3 regions of the Geobacillus sp. Sah69 genome follow, and region 1 is predicted to be linked to each of the others. Evidence: riboswitches for the same ligand, from Rfam matches in the RefSeq annotation. Region 1 holds a riboswitch; each other region holds the start of a gene.
The links. Region 1 has a riboswitch for S-adenosylmethionine ahead of AP057_RS11650 (bifunctional homocysteine S-methyltransferase/methylenetetrahydrofolate reductase). Riboswitches for the same ligand answer to the same signal wherever they lie in the genome.

Region 1 (4,974 bases):
AGCGTCTTCCCCTCATGTCCCTCTTGCCCACCAGGCTTTTTGCCAGACGGCTCGCGGGAGGAACGCTTTTTCTCAAAACGGTCAGAAGATGGGGGCAAATGGCTATTGGAGCTGTTTTTTTTCGTGCGTGCTTCCAGCTCTTGAACACGGTACTTCAGTTGTTCATTTTCTTTGCGTAGTTGTTTGTTTTCGTGACGCAAATGTTCATTTTCTTGAARGAGTTGATGAATGAGCTGTTTTTGTTGTTGYACTTTGCCGATTAAGCCCTCAACTGTAAATACAGCTTGTTGTACCGTCAACATGTGATTCACCTCCTTGTCTATCAATATTCACATCATAGACAGGAAAAGCAAAAAATATTCAGCTCACTTTATGATGTGGCTGAATAGTTACCGTCATCCCATGTTTCCTACATCATCATATGGTATAATAATCCCAACCAACATGAAACGAATGGAGAAGGAATCCACTTGAAAAGCATCAAACCCGGCCGCGGCCCGTCGATGCAAGGGCTGTTCGGCAGCATCGCCGCTGTGTTGTTCGGCATCTTTTGGATGGTGATGACCTTCTCCATCACCGCGGACTCGCCGTTTCCCGCCGCCCGCTTTTTTCCGTTTTTCGGCCTTGTCGTCATCGCCATCGGTGTATTTCAAGCAATTTACCATTACAAAAATGCGACGGGAAAACAACGCATGTCCTTATTGGACATTGTCGTCAGCGAGAAAGAGCCCGACCCACTGAACGTCCGATTTGGAGGCGAAGAGAAAACAAACAAGTATTGCCCATACTGCGGAGAACATGTGCAGCGTGATTTTCAGTTTTGCCCCCGATGCGGGAAAGCGCGAGCCCTTGACGCGAGCCGCTCTTTTTATCTGAATCTCTTTAACTTTTGAAATTTCCTTCTTCACCGTATTGAATAATTTCAAAAAATACATTAAATTATATAGTAATAGTCAAGACGAAATAAACAACCGCATACGGACATTCTTATCAAGAGAGGGGGAGGGACTGGCCCGGTGAACCCTCAGCAACCTGGCCGCGGCCAAGGTGCTAAATCCAGACAGGCAACAGCCTGGAAGATAAGAAGAAGCGAACGAAAAGTCTTCTTCTTAGAAGGCTTTTTTCTTTTACTACAACGAAATGGGGGAATCAAACGTGGGGCTGCTCGATGAGTTGAAACAACGCATTCTCATCGCCGACGGAGCGATGGGGACGCTGTTATATTCGCATGGCGTCGACCGTTGTTTTGAAGAATTGAATCTATCGAATCCAGACGAAATCATTCATATTCATGAAGCGTATATCGCGGCGGGCGCCGATGTCATTCAGACGAATACATACGGCGCCAACTATGTGAAACTCGCGCGCTACGGCTTGCAAGACGAGGTGCCGGCGATCAATCGGGCCGCTGTAAGACTGGCGAAGCAAGCAGCCAATGGGGGGGCGTACGTGCTCGGAACGATCGGAGGGCTGCGCACGTTAAACAAAAGCGTCGTACCGCTTGACGAAGTGAAACGGACGTTTCGCGAGCAGCTGTTTGTGCTGCTTGCCGAAGGGGTTGATGGTGTGCTGCTGGAGACGTATTACGATTTGGAAGAGTTGGAGACGGTGCTTGCCATCGCGCGCAAAGAGACGGACTTGCCGATTATCGCCCATGTGTCGCTCCATGAAGTCGGCGTTTTGCAAGACGGCACGCCGCTCGCGGACGCCCTTAGCCGCCTGGAGGCGCTCGGGGCCGATGTTGTCGGGCTCAACTGCCGGCTTGGTCCGCACTATATGATTCAGTCGCTTGAGGAAGTGCCCCTGCCCAATCGCGCATTTTTGTCGGCGTATCCGAACGCGAGCCTCCCGGATTACCGCGACGGCCGGCTTGTCTATGAAACGAACGCGGAATATTTTGAAGAGGCGGCCAAAGCGTTCCGCGATCAAGGGGTGCGCTTGATCGGCGGGTGCTGCGGCACGACGCCGAAACATATTGAGGCAATGGCAAAGGCGCTCGCCGACCGGACGCCGGTGACGGAAAAAACGGTGAAGCGGCGCACAGCATCTGTATCGGTGCAAGCCGATCGGCCCGCGCCGACTCCGCTTCCCGAGCTCGCCCGCACGCGCCGCTCGGTCATTGTCGAACTCGATCCGCCGAAGCAACTCGGCATTGACAAGTTTCTCGCTGGGGCGAAAGCGCTCCATGACGCCGGCATCGACGCGCTGACGTTAGCTGACAACTCACTTGCCACGCCGCGCATCAGCAACGCCGCTGTCGCCACGATCATCAAGGAGCAGCTCGGCATCCGCCCGCTTGTGCATATTACATGCCGCGATCGCAATTTGATCGGCCTGCAGTCGCATTTGATGGGCTTGCATACGCTCGGCATCACCGACGTGCTCGCCATTACCGGCGACCCGTCGAAAATCGGCGACTTCCCAGGAGCAACGTCGGTGTATGATTTATCATCGTTCGATTTGATCCGCTTGATCCGCCAGTTTAACGAAGGGCTGTCGTACTCGGGCAAACCGCTTGGGCAAAAAACGAACTTCTCGATCGGCGCTGCGTTCAACCCGAACGTCCGCCATTTGGATAAAGCAGTTGAGCGAATGGAGAAAAAAATTCAATGCGGCGCCCACTATTTCTTGACCCAGCCGGTTTACTCGGAAGAAAAAATCGTGCAAATATACGAAACAACGAAACATCTCGCCACGCCGATCTACATCGGCATTATGCCGCTTGTGAGCGCGCGCAACGCCGACTTTTTGCATCATGAAGTGCCGGGGATCACTCTGTCGGACGAGATTCGCGCCCGCATGGCCGCCTGCAGCGGCGACCCAGTAGAAGCGGCGCGCGAAGGAATTGCCATCGCCAAATCGCTCATTGACGCGGCGTTTGATTTGTTTAACGGCATTTATTTGATCACGCCGTTCTTGCGCTACGACATGACGGTCGAGCTCGTCCGCTACATTCACGAAAAAGAAGCGGCCGCCAAAGAAAGGAAGGTTGTTCATGGCTAACGTCACCTTAGAACAGCAACTGCAAAGAAAAATTCTTGTCATCGATGGCGCCATGGGCACGATGATCCAAAACGCCAACCTATCGGCCGCCGACTTTGGCGGCGAGGCGTATGAAGGGTGCAACGAATATTTGACCCTCACCGCCCCGCATGTTATCCGCCGCATTCACGAAGCGTACCTAGAAGCCGGTGCTGATATCATTGAAACGAACACGTTCGGGGCGACGCGCATTGTGCTTGACGAATATGGCCTCGGTCATTTGGCGCTTGAGCTGAACATCGAAGCGGCCAAACTCGCCAAACAAACGGCTGAGTCGTTCTCCACCCCGGACTGGCCGCGCTTTGTCGCCGGTTCGATGGGGCCGACGACGAAAACGTTGTCGGTGACAGGCGGCGCAACGTTTGAAGAACTCGTTGCCGCCTACGAAGAACAAGCGCGCGGACTGCTCTTAGGAGGCGTCGACCTTCTCCTACTCGAGACGTGCCAAGATACGCTGAATGTCAAAGCCGGTTTTCTCGGCATTTCGAAGGCGTTTGAGGCGGTCGGTCGCCGCGTGCCGCTCATGATTTCCGGCACGATCGAACCGATGGGCACGACACTCGCCGGGCAGGCGATCGATGCGTTTTTCATCTCGGTGCGCCATATGAAGCCGATCGCCGTCGGCTTAAACTGCGCGACAGGCCCCGAGTTTATGACCGACCATTTGCGCACGCTCGCCTCGCTCGCTGACACGGCGGTCAGCTGCTACCCGAACGCCGGTCTGCCGGATGAGGAAGGCCGCTACCATGAAACGCCGGAGATGTTGGCAGAGAAAATCCGCCGCTTTGCCGAAAAGGGATGGATCAACATCGTCGGCGGGTGTTGCGGCACGACGCCGGACCATATTCGCGCCATCGCCGAAGCGGTGCGCGGCATCCCGCCGCGGGCGATCCCGTCTTCGTTTGACGTCCACGCCGTCTCCGGCATCGAGGCGCTCATTTATGAGGAAACGATGCGCCCGCTCTTTGTCGGCGAGCGGACAAACGTCATCGGCTCGCGCAAATTCAAGCGCCTCATCGCCGAAGGGAAATACGAAGAAGCGGCGGAAATCGCCCGCGCACAAGTGAAAAACGGCGCCCATGTCATCGACATTTGCCTCGCCGACCCAGACCGCGACGAACTCCATGACATGGAGCAGTTCGTCCGCGAAGTCGTGAAAAAAGTGAAAGTGCCGCTTGTCATCGATTCAACCGACGAGCGCGTCATCAAGCGCGCCCTCACCTACTCGCAAGGGAAAGCGATCATCAATTCGATCAACTTGGAAGACGGCGAGGAGCGGTTTGCGAAAGTCGTTCCTCTCTTGCACAAATACGGCGCCGCTGTCGTCGTCGGCACGATCGATGAACAAGGAATGGCGGTCACCGCCGAACGGAAGCTGGAAATTGCCTTGCGTTCGTATGACTTGCTCGTGAACCGCTACGGGGTGCCGGCGCGCGACATCATTTTCGATCCGCTCGTCTTCCCGGTCGGCACCGGTGATGAGCAATACATCGGCGCGGCGAACGAAACGATCAAAGGCATTCGCCTCATTAAAGAGCAACTGCCGGAGTGCTTGACGATGCTCGGCATCAGCAACGTCTCGTTCGGCTTGCCGCCGGCCGGGCGCGAGGTGCTCAACTCCGTCTTTTTGTACCATTGCACGCAAGCTGGGCTCGATTATGCGATCGTCAACACTGAGAAGCTTGAGCGGTTCGCCTCGATTCCGGAAGAGGAAGTGCGGATGGCCGAAGCGCTTTTGTTTGACACGAGCGATGAAACATTAAACACCTTTATCGAATTTTACCGAAGCAAAATCACCGCCGCCAAGCCGGCTGAGGAGAACTTGAGCTTGGAAGAGCGGCTCGCCCGCTACGTCATTGAAGGGTCGAAAGACGGGCTCATTCCCGATTTGGAAAAGGCGCTTGAGACCTACTCCGATCCGCTGTCCATCAT
Region 2 (4,974 bases), on a different contig from region 1:
TGGGCACTCGCTGCGCGTGGCCCGTTACGCACTCGCGATTGGGGAAAAGCTTTCCCTTCCGAATGAACAGCTTGATGCCTTGTATCGTTCCGCTCTACTGCATGATATCGGAAAGATCGGCGTTCCCGATGCCATTTTGCGTGAACTACCCACCACCTACGCTTCGCTTAGAGGTGGGGGCTTCAAGCGACTTGTGTGTGTTCGCTGAACGGTAAGCCACACACAAGAACCCTTTACGCTTCCCTTCGTTCCGAAGGTGTCCGTTCTAGCCATATTCTATCCTATTCGTTGGCTAACGCCAACCGACATTCATCTCCCACTTTCACTGGTGCTGGCGCACCTTCACGTTTAGAAGTAGGAGACTTCTTTCGGAGGGAAGTTAAAAGAGGAGCGGCTGTTGTCAACCTCAGCGGCATCTTGACCCGCCCGCCAAGCTGTGAAGGCTTGGCGGGCTGATGGCTATGGCGTTGAAACTGACGGCCGCTCCTGAACAAACGACAACGCCTGCTCAAAATCGGCGATCAAATCGTTGACATCCTCCAGTCCGACGCTCAGCCGCAGCAAGCCGGCGGTAATGCCGCGGCGGAGTCGCTCGTCTTTTGGCATCGCCGCATGCGACATTTTCGCTGGGTGCGATAAAATTGACTCGACCGCCCCAAGGCTGACAGCAAACACCGGCAAGCGGACGTTTCGGACGAACGTCCGAGCCGCTTCTTCATCGGCTAAACGGAACGACAGCACAGCGCCAAACCCGGCCGCCTGATGGCGCTGGATGTCATGGCCTGGGTGGTTCTCCAGCCCCGGATAATACACTTCTTCGACCTTTGGATGACAAGCCAAATACTTGGCGATGGCGGCCGCTGATTCAGACGACTGCTTCAGCCGAACGTGGAGCGTTTTTAATCCCCGCAGCACAAGCCACGCATCTTGGACGCCAAGGACGGCGCCAAACGCGTTTTGCAGTTTGTACAATTCTTTTCCCAATTCCTCGTCTTTCACGACCGCCAGCCCGGCGACGACGTCGCTATGGCCGGCTAAAAATTTCGTGGCGCTGTGAAGGACGACATCGACTCCAAGATCGAGCGGCCGCTGCAACGCCGGCGTCATGAACGTATTATCCAAGAATGTCAAACAGCCATGCGCCTTCGCCAGCTTGACGACGCCTCGAATGTCGGTCACTTTTAACAATGGATTGGACGGCGTTTCCATATAAATGACTTTCGTGTTCGGCCGGATGTTTTCCGCTACTGCGTTTAAATCGGTCATATCGACAAACGTATATTCAATGCCAAAGCGGCCGAGCACCTCCGTAATCATCCGGTACGTGCCGCCGTAGACGTCTTCGGTCACGAGGACGTGGTCGCCTCGGGACAAGAGCAAAAACGCCGTCGAAATGGCCGCCATGCCAGAAGCGAACGCAAACCCGCGCGTTCCGCCTTCTAACGCCGCGATCGTTTCCTCGAGCGCCTCGCGCGTCGGGTTGCCGGAGCGGCTGTAGTCGTATTTGCCGAATGAATCGAAATCGAACTGATGGAACGTGGAGGCGTGCTGGATCGACACGCTCACCGCTCCCGTGTGGCGATCGACTTTCCATTCATTATGGAGCAGTTTCGTTGAAAACGACCATTCCCGTTCCATCGCTTACACCTCTTTCATGTGTTTGAACGCTTGCGCCAAGTCGGCGATTAAATCATCCGCATGCTCGATGCCGACCGAGAAGCGGAGCAGTCGGTTGCAAATACCGTTTTGGATGCGGATTTCTTCCGGAATGTCGGCGTGCGTCTGCGTCGCCGGGTACGTGATGAAGCTTTCGACTCCGCCTAAGCTTTCCGCGAATGTAATGAGGCGCAAGCTTTTTAAAAACCCGTTCACCCACTTTTCATCGGCAATCCGGAACGACAGCATCCCGCCTCTCCCTGGATACAGCACATCAGTGACATCTTCATGTTCGCGCAAAAAGGCGCTCACTCGCTTCGCATTTTCTTCATGCTGGCGCATCCTTAACGCCAACGTTTTCATCCCGCGAATCAACAGCCATGAATCAAACGGCGACAACACCGCGCCGATGGCGTTCTGATACTCGGTCAGGCGTTGACAGAGCTCCTCGCCCTTGGCGACGACAAGGCCAGCCAACACGTCGTTATGGCCGCCTAAATATTTCGTGGCGCTGTGGATGACAATATCGGCGCCTTGTTCGATCGGGCGTTGAATCACCGGTGTATAAAACGTGTTGTCAACAATCAACAAAAGCCCATGCCGTTTGGCGAGCTTGGCGACCGCCGAAATATCCGCCTCCTGCATCAATGGGTTCGTCGGCGTTTCCAAAAAGATGGCTTTCGTTTTTTCCGTGATTTTTTCTTCCACAGCATCAAGATCGGCAAAATCGACGTAATGAAAGCCGAGACCGTACTTGCGCCAGCCGCGCTCAAACAGGCGGTACGTCCCGCCGTAAAGGTCGGCCGATACGAGAAACTCGTCTCCGCTCTCAAACAAGGCGAGCACTGTCTGAATGGCGGCCATGCCGGAGCTGAACGCATAGCCTTGGTCGCCGCCTTCCAGTCTCGCGATCGCTTCTTCGACGATTTTGCGCGTCGGGTTGCCGGTGCGGATATAGTCAAACCCGGTCGACTCCCCGATGCCGGCATGACGGTAGGCGGTGGAAAAATAAACTGGCGGGTTGACCGTCCCCGTCACCGTTTCGCTCCGGTTGCCAATTTGCGCTAACAACGTTTCTAGTTTCTCCACCTCATCTCTCTCCTTCTGTTGAAAATTCCATCATGGATCAACGGCCAACCACTTAACGCCCAACGAAGCGCCGCTGTTGGTCAAGCAGCAGCCGAGGGCCTTGATCCTCGACGCCTCTCGGTTGAGGGAGCGGCCGCTTGAGTAAATAAAAAAAGTCTTCTAAGAAGAAGACTTTTCCATACGAACATGGTCATGCTTCTTCTTATCTGCCGAATTGAATGCTCAATTCGCTGGATTTAGCACCTGGCCGTCGGGCGGCTGGTTGCTGAAGCTTCATTGGGCCAGTTCCCTCCGCTTCTCTTGATAAGAACCGCTGCGTATTTAATTTTGTTAATTGTTAATTTATTAAAAAATGTAACGCATTCCGGCCATTTTTGCAAGTCATTTTTTTGCCGGCGCCAATGTTCGGCAAGTTCACGAAAAATTCGAGCCCTTCGTTAACATCTTTTTGCCTAAATATGTTACAATAACAAGTGAACTTGCGCTTTCATGGAGGATGATCATGGCGACAGCAACAGGAACGATGCGCGATTATACGCTTTACAGCAGGGAGCTGCAAGAAGAAATCGGGTTGCTTGTCTACTTGCCAAGCAATTTTTCTCCGTTGCATAAATATTCTTTATTAATCGCGCAAGACGGCAAGGATTATTTTATGTACGGAAAAATCAAAAGCGTGATCGAGACGCTCATGGACGAAGGAACGATCGACCGAACGATCGTTGTCGGCATCCCGTACCGGAACGTCAGCGACCGCTACGAGAAATACCACCCAGCCGGTCGAAAAAACGAAGCCTATATCCGCTTTTTGGCCCATGAGCTCGCGCCGTTTTTGGATCGCGAGCTGCCGACGTATCAAATGGGCAAAGGACGAGCGCTGATTGGCGATTCGCTGGGAGGAACCGTGTCGCTTCTAGCCGGTCTGTTGTATCCGCATACATTTGGAAAAATCGCCATGCAGTCTCCTTACATTGACGACTCGGTGCTCGAACGCATCCGCGCGTTCCGCGCCCCGTCGCTTCTTTCCCTTTACCATTCCATCGGCGCAGAAGAAACGGCGGTCAAAACGACGGACGGCCATGTACGCGATTTTATCACCCCGAACCGGGCCGCACGGGACTTATTGATCGAAAAGCGGTTTTCCTACACGTACCATGAATTTGCCGGCGGGCATGCATGGACGTATTGGCAGCCGGATGTGCCCCGGGCGGTATCGGCCATTTTGTCGCTGTAAATAACGGCAAACGAACCATCTGAAGGAGGGAAAGCGGAATGAAGTACGTCATTGTCATTTTTCCGCCAAAGCGGATTCAAGACTTCGCCAACTCGTACCGGAAGCGGTACGACAGCCATTACGCCCTCATCCCGCCGCACATTACATTAAAATACCCGTTTGAGGCGGATGAGGAGCAAATCAAAGAAATGACGAAAGAGCTGCGCCGCATCGCAGCGGAAACGGAGCCAATTCCGATCAAAGTGACGAAATTCAGCTCGTTTTACCCGACAAGCCACATCATTTATTTGAAAGTCGAGCCAAACGAAGTGCTGGAACGGTTGCACGAGCAGCTGCACAGCGGCTTGTTTGCCGGGGAGCCGGAATTCGTGTTCGTGCCGCACATTACAATTGGCCGCGATTTGCCGAATGCGGAATACGCTGACGTCTACAGCCAACTGCGGCTGCAAAACGTCCATTTTGAAGAGACGGTCGACCGGTTCCACCTTCTTTACCAGCTCGAGAACGGATCATGGACTGTCTATGAAACCTTTATCGTTGGAGGAAAGGAAACGGGAGAATGAACGTCGCCATTGGAACAACGGAAGACCGCGCGTTGTATGAAGACGCGTTGCGCGTCCGTCGGATTGTATTCATCGAAGAGCAAAACGTGCCGGAAGAAGAAGAAATCGATGCATTTGAACATGAATCGTTCCATCTCGTCCTATACGATGGCGAACAAGCAGTCGCAGCCGGCCGGTTTCGCCTGGTCGATGAAGGGGTTGGCAAAGCGGAGCGCATCTGCGTTTTGCCGGCTTACCGCGGCCGCGGCGTCGGCCGGATGGTGATGGAGGCGTTGGAGCAGCTTGCGAAAACAAAAGGGGCGAAAACGGCGAAACTGAACGCCCAGACGCACGCAGAACCGTTTTACCAAAAGCTCGGCTATACGACCGTCTCCGGCGTCTTTATGGACGCCGGCATCCCACATGTCACGATGGTGAAATCGCTCGAATGATGGC
Region 3 (4,974 bases), on a different contig from region 1:
GGTGAAGGGAGGATTCGACCGATGCATAAACGAATGGTATTGAAAGGGTGTGGAAACACCACCGTTTCGCCAACATCGACGGAATGTCATGATGAAAACGAATGGTTCTGTTCCACTTCCATCATCATAGGAAAGGGGAGAATACCATTGATTCGTTGGGTTGTCTTTGCCTTAACCGCCGCTTTCGCTTCGTTTCTGGCATGGATCATCATCGGCAGCATTCTCGGTGAACACGGGGACGTCATCTTCAGTTTAACGACAGTGGTCGCCCTGCAAAACTGCGTCATCATCGTCATGCTCGCCGCCGTACTGGCGCGTTTGAACAACCGATGAAGCGCGGGAAACAGACCGGCCGCGGCGTCTCTCCATCCAAAACGGTTTTGAACTTTCGGGCGGCTCTTTTTTGTGCAAAAAATAACGGAAGCGATTCGCTTCCGTTATTGATTGTTTGTCGCCGCTGGAATGACGGCGCCGTGGTATTTTTCTTTGATGAAATCTTGAATTTCTTTCGATTGCAGCACTTCGACAAGCGTTTTGATTTCTTTTCGGTTTTCATCGCCTTTGCGCACCGCCACAATGTTCACATACGGATTGTTTTTCGGCGACTCCACGGCGATCGGGTCTTTCGCCGGGTCCAAACCGGCGTCAAGCGCATAGTTGGCGTTGATCAAAACCGCATCGCCTTCGCCGTTTTTGTAAATTTGCGGCAGAAGTCCAGCATCGACGTCCGCTTTAAATTTCAAATGTTTCGGGTTTTCGACGATGTCGTTGACCGTCGCTTTCGTTTTATCGATGCCCGGTTTCAGCTTAATGAGCCCCTTTTCTTGCAGCATCGACAAAATGCGGCCATGGTCGGCGACCGAGTTGCTCATGATGATCGTCGCGCCGTCCGGCAGTTCTTCAATGCTTTTGTATTTTTTCGAGTATAAGCCGATCGGCTCGATATGAATGCCGCCGGCGTTGACGAAATCATAGCCGTACTCTTTCTTTTGCGATTCCAAATACGGAATGTGTTGGAAATAGTTGGCGTCGATTTGCTTCTCAGCCAGCGCTTTGTTCGGCAAGATGTAATCTTGGAACGTAATGATCTCCAAGTCGATGCCTTTTTCTTTCAAAATCGGTTTCGCTTTTTCCAAAATTTCCGCATGCGGCACGTTCGACGCACCGACTTTCAACTTCACCAATTTGCCGTCTTTGCCGCCTTCCGCGCTGTCGTTATTGTTGCCGCCGCATGCCGCCAAAGCGAGCACGAGAATGGCGGCGAGCAACACACCCAACCATTTCTTCATCAGTTGTTTCCCCCTTTATCGTTTATCGATTTTCGAAGTGACAAAGTCACCGATCAGCTGAATGATAAATACAATGACCAACACCAATACGGTTGCGACAAATGTCACATCGTTATGGTTGCGCTGGAACCCTTCCAAATACGCCAAGTTCCCAAGCCCGCCGGCGCCGATGGCTCCAGCCATCGCTGTATAGCTGACGAGCGACACCGCCGTCACCGTAATGCCGGAGACAAGCGCCGGCAATGACTCCGGCAGCAGCACTTTCCAAATGATCGTCCACGTTGAGGCGCCCATCGCTTGGGCTGCTTCGATGACGCCTTTATCAATTTCGCGAAGGGCAATCTCCACCATGCGGGCGTAAAACGGCGCGGCCCCAATGACCAAAGCCGGCAGCGCCGCATTGGCGCCAAGCATCGTCCCGACGAGCCAGGTGGTAAACGGAATGAGCAAAATGATCAAAATAATAAACGGAATGGAGCGGAAAATGTTCACAAACGCCGCAATCACGGTATTGACAAACCGGTTTTCCCATAGGTTGCCCTTCGCTGTCAAAAATAGAAGCAAGCCAAGAACGATTCCGAGAACGAAAGTGGCCGCCACCGCCACTCCCGTCATATACAGCGTCTCGACCGTCGCCGCCCACATTGTCTCCCATTGGACGTTCGGCAGGAGGTTAGCGAGCATCGTGAATCACCTCCACCGCCACCTGCTGGCGTTGAATGTAGTCAAGCGCCCGGTCAATTTCATCCGCCGCCCCATTGATGTGCACAAACAGCACCCCATAAGCGCCTTGATGGGTTTGCGAAATTTTCCCTTGCAAAATATTCATATCGACGGCAAATTGCCGCACGACCTGGCTGATGAGCGGCTGGCCGGCCGCCGCGCCGACAAACGTCAGCTGCGCGATCAGCCCGTTCGGGTATTGGCCAAACAAATGGGAAATCGCCTCTTCCGTCTCCTCCGGCTCGACGAGCTGCTTGACGAACCGCTTCGTGATCGGCTGCTGCGGGTTGCGGAACACGTGCAACACGTCGCCTTGCTCAACGATTTTGCCGTTTTCCATCACGGCGACGCGGTCGCAAATTTTGCGGATGACGTGCATTTCATGGGTGATCAGCACGATCGTCAGCCCGAGCCGCTTGTTGATGTCAACGAGCAAGTCCAAAATCGCATCGGTCGTCTGCGGGTCCAACGCCGATGTCGCCTCGTCGCAAAGCAGCACTTTCGGGTTGTTGGCGAGCGCCCGGGCAATGCCGACACGCTGCTTTTGCCCGCCGCTCAACTGCGACGGATACGCCTCTTCCCGCCCCGTGAGCCCGACGAGCTCGATCAATTCATCGACCCGTTTTTGCCGCTCCGCTTTCGGAACACCCGCAATCTCGAGCGGAAACGCAATGTTTTCCCGCACTGTGCGCGACCAAAGCAAGTTGAAATGTTGGAAAATCATCCCGATCTCTTGACGCGCCTTGCGCAGCTCCCGCCCTTTGATGCGCCCCATGTCGCGGCCGGCGACGACCACCCGGCCGCCCGTCGGCTTCTCGAGCCCATTGAGCAAGCGGATGAGCGTACTTTTCCCCGCGCCGCTGTAGCCGATAATGCCGAAAATTTCCCCTTCGCGAATCTCAAGCGACACATTGTCGACGGCCGTGACCGAGCCGTTAGCCGCTTGATAGATCTTTGTCACATGTTCGAGTGTAATCATCGTTTCACCTTCCTCCCCAAGGCGGCGGAGCGCAAAAAGAAAACCTTTCTGCCCGCAGAGAACAGAAAGGTATTGTGCACCATTCCGTCTCTTATCTCTCAAAGCAGGCCGCTTTGTGTGAATTGGCACCTTTTCAGCGCACGCGCTGACGGTTGCCGGGCTTCATTGGGCACATCCCTCCACCTCTCTTGATAAGAGCGCAACAATCGCCTATTCGATTGACTACAACTGTGATTGTATCACCTTGTGTCGAACATTGTCAATAAAAATTTCACCCAAGAGTCAGTCAAGACTTTGTGGAGAACATTTTTTCGGTTCACTACGGGTGTTGTCAATCACTAGTTAGCGAACCATTTTCAGGAATTCATATCGTAAGCGCTTTCGGACTCTCATCCCTCATCTTGAGGCGATGATACGATATTCCATTTTTTTACACCCAACCACCATCCCGGAGCGCCGACAACGCTTGATGGATCGGCGTCCCGGATGACCGCTGCAGACACGGTAGATTCTGACGCACCACATCTGCCCATAACCGTCCGGCCTTCCGTTTGGCCTGTTCGATCCGCTTGGACTTTGTTGAGGCCGAGGCCGCCGTTCGGGTCTCTTCTTCCTCCACCAACTGCCCATTTCTCCGCCAAATCCCGTCGATTCGGGCCGCCATCGCCCTCAGAAACGCCCGAAGCCCTTGGTCTTTCCAGCTGCGGCGGGATTTCACCCGATGCGCAAACCGGCTCATCACGCTCTCGGCGTGGCCCATCGGACGCATGCCGGTCGTCTCCACCCCTTGCTCCGACAGCCACTCCCGATAGTCCCGGATGCATCCCGGCATCGACTCGATCCGRCGGATCATGGCAGCCATCTGCTTCTCTTTCGCTTCGTCCTCCAACGTGCCGACCGCGCTGTTCAGCTCCACSAGAAGYCCCTCTTCGTCTTGTTTCGCCAGCTTCTTCCGCACCTCCCGCCAACGCGGATGGCCGGACAGACACTGACGCAGCTCCCGCGCCACATGAAATCGATCCAGCTGAAAGCASGCYCGCTTYCCAAAATACTCCCGGCAGGCCGTGATCCACGACGCCGCGTCGCCGTTGATGATCAAMAGGTCCCGGCACGGRTCATAGGCATATTCGTTCATCAGCCACTCTTCGAACCGTTCCCACACGTCTCCCTCCCCTTCATGGAGGTAGTGGCGCCGGTTCACGAGCTCGAGCTGCGAACCGTTTCGTTTCCATCCYTCGTGAACCGCCAGGATTTTCTCTTCTTTCGCCCGTTTCCCTTTCCCCTGGCGGGAAATRAACAGYCCATCCGCCTCCACAAACAGCACYCGGCCGTGCCGTTGGGAAACAGGGTGGTGCAGCGAGACAGGGGCCTCCAGCACCAGTTGGCGAATCGCCTCGTGGCTTAGGACCGCATACCCCACGATCGACTCCAACGTACGGGCCGCTTTGCGGTAGGAAGAGCACTCTACGGCCAACTCGACCGCCGTTTCCTCGAGGCAAGGGCTGATCGACTGCGCTCCATCAAAGCCCAGTTCGGCATCCAGCAAGAAGGTATACGCCCCCGCCTGCCGATCATAGTAGTAGTTCCGTCGAAACGTCACTTCTCCAAACAGCGTTTGGATCGTGGTCGGCCGTTTGTCTTTCAGCTGATACCGGCGCTTGTCCCGCGCTTCCGCCAGTTGTTGATCAATCTCCTCCAAAAGGGCCGCCAACAAGACAGCGAACACCTTTTGAAGAGTTCTGACTAATTGTTCCTCCAGCTCTTTTAATAAAGGCCATTCTGTGGTAAGATGTTTCATGGACTCTCTCCCTCCTGTTTTATGGATGTTGGTCATCACCATCATAGCAGGGAGAGAGTCCTTTTTGCATGACATTTGCTTTTTTCTACCGCGCTTCGCTTGGTGGCCCCGACGAGCGTCGCGAACAAAAGTTCGCAACCCTCGTCGGGGAATCATTCCTGAATGTCACCCACAAATATTTTACT

Region 2: linked by a shared signal. The riboswitch ahead of AP057_RS13420 (methionine biosynthesis PLP-dependent protein) and the one ahead of AP057_RS11650 (bifunctional homocysteine S-methyltransferase/methylenetetrahydrofolate reductase) in region 1 are both predicted to bind S-adenosylmethionine.
Region 3: linked by a shared signal. The riboswitch ahead of AP057_RS12665 (methionine ABC transporter ATP-binding protein) and the one ahead of AP057_RS11650 (bifunctional homocysteine S-methyltransferase/methylenetetrahydrofolate reductase) in region 1 are both predicted to bind S-adenosylmethionine.

The regions. Positions count from the first base shown of each region.
Region 1 is NZ_LLKS01000048.1:27,105-32,078, forward strand. It holds gene AP057_RS11640 (IS66-like element ISBst12 family transposase) at 1-302, opposite strand, end outside; gene AP057_RS11645 (zinc-ribbon domain-containing protein) at 471-893, shown strand; SAM riboswitch class I at 985-1,086, shown strand; gene AP057_RS11650 (bifunctional homocysteine S-methyltransferase/methylenetetrahydrofolate reductase) at 1,156-3,003, shown strand; gene metH (methionine synthase) at 2,996-4,974, shown strand, end outside.
Region 2 is NZ_LLKS01000057.1:2,787-7,760, forward strand. It holds gene AP057_RS13410 (HD-GYP domain-containing protein) at 1-208, shown strand, start outside; gene metC (cystathionine beta-lyase) at 460-1,638, opposite strand; gene AP057_RS13420 (methionine biosynthesis PLP-dependent protein) at 1,642-2,745, opposite strand; SAM riboswitch class I at 2,945-3,055, opposite strand; gene AP057_RS13425 (esterase family protein) at 3,248-3,976, shown strand; gene AP057_RS13430 (YjcG family protein) at 4,015-4,539, shown strand; gene AP057_RS13435 (GNAT family N-acetyltransferase) at 4,536-4,970, shown strand.
Region 3 is NZ_LLKS01000054.1:12,442-17,415, reverse strand. It holds partial or broken gene AP057_RS12685 (carboxymuconolactone decarboxylase family protein) at 1-76, opposite strand, end outside; gene AP057_RS12680 (hypothetical protein) at 148-333, shown strand; gene AP057_RS12675 (MetQ/NlpA family ABC transporter substrate-binding protein) at 438-1,289, opposite strand; gene AP057_RS12670 (methionine ABC transporter permease) at 1,305-1,973, opposite strand; gene AP057_RS12665 (methionine ABC transporter ATP-binding protein) at 1,963-2,991, opposite strand; SAM riboswitch class I at 3,080-3,189, opposite strand; gene AP057_RS12660 (ISLre2-like element ISGsp3 family transposase) at 3,422-4,789, opposite strand.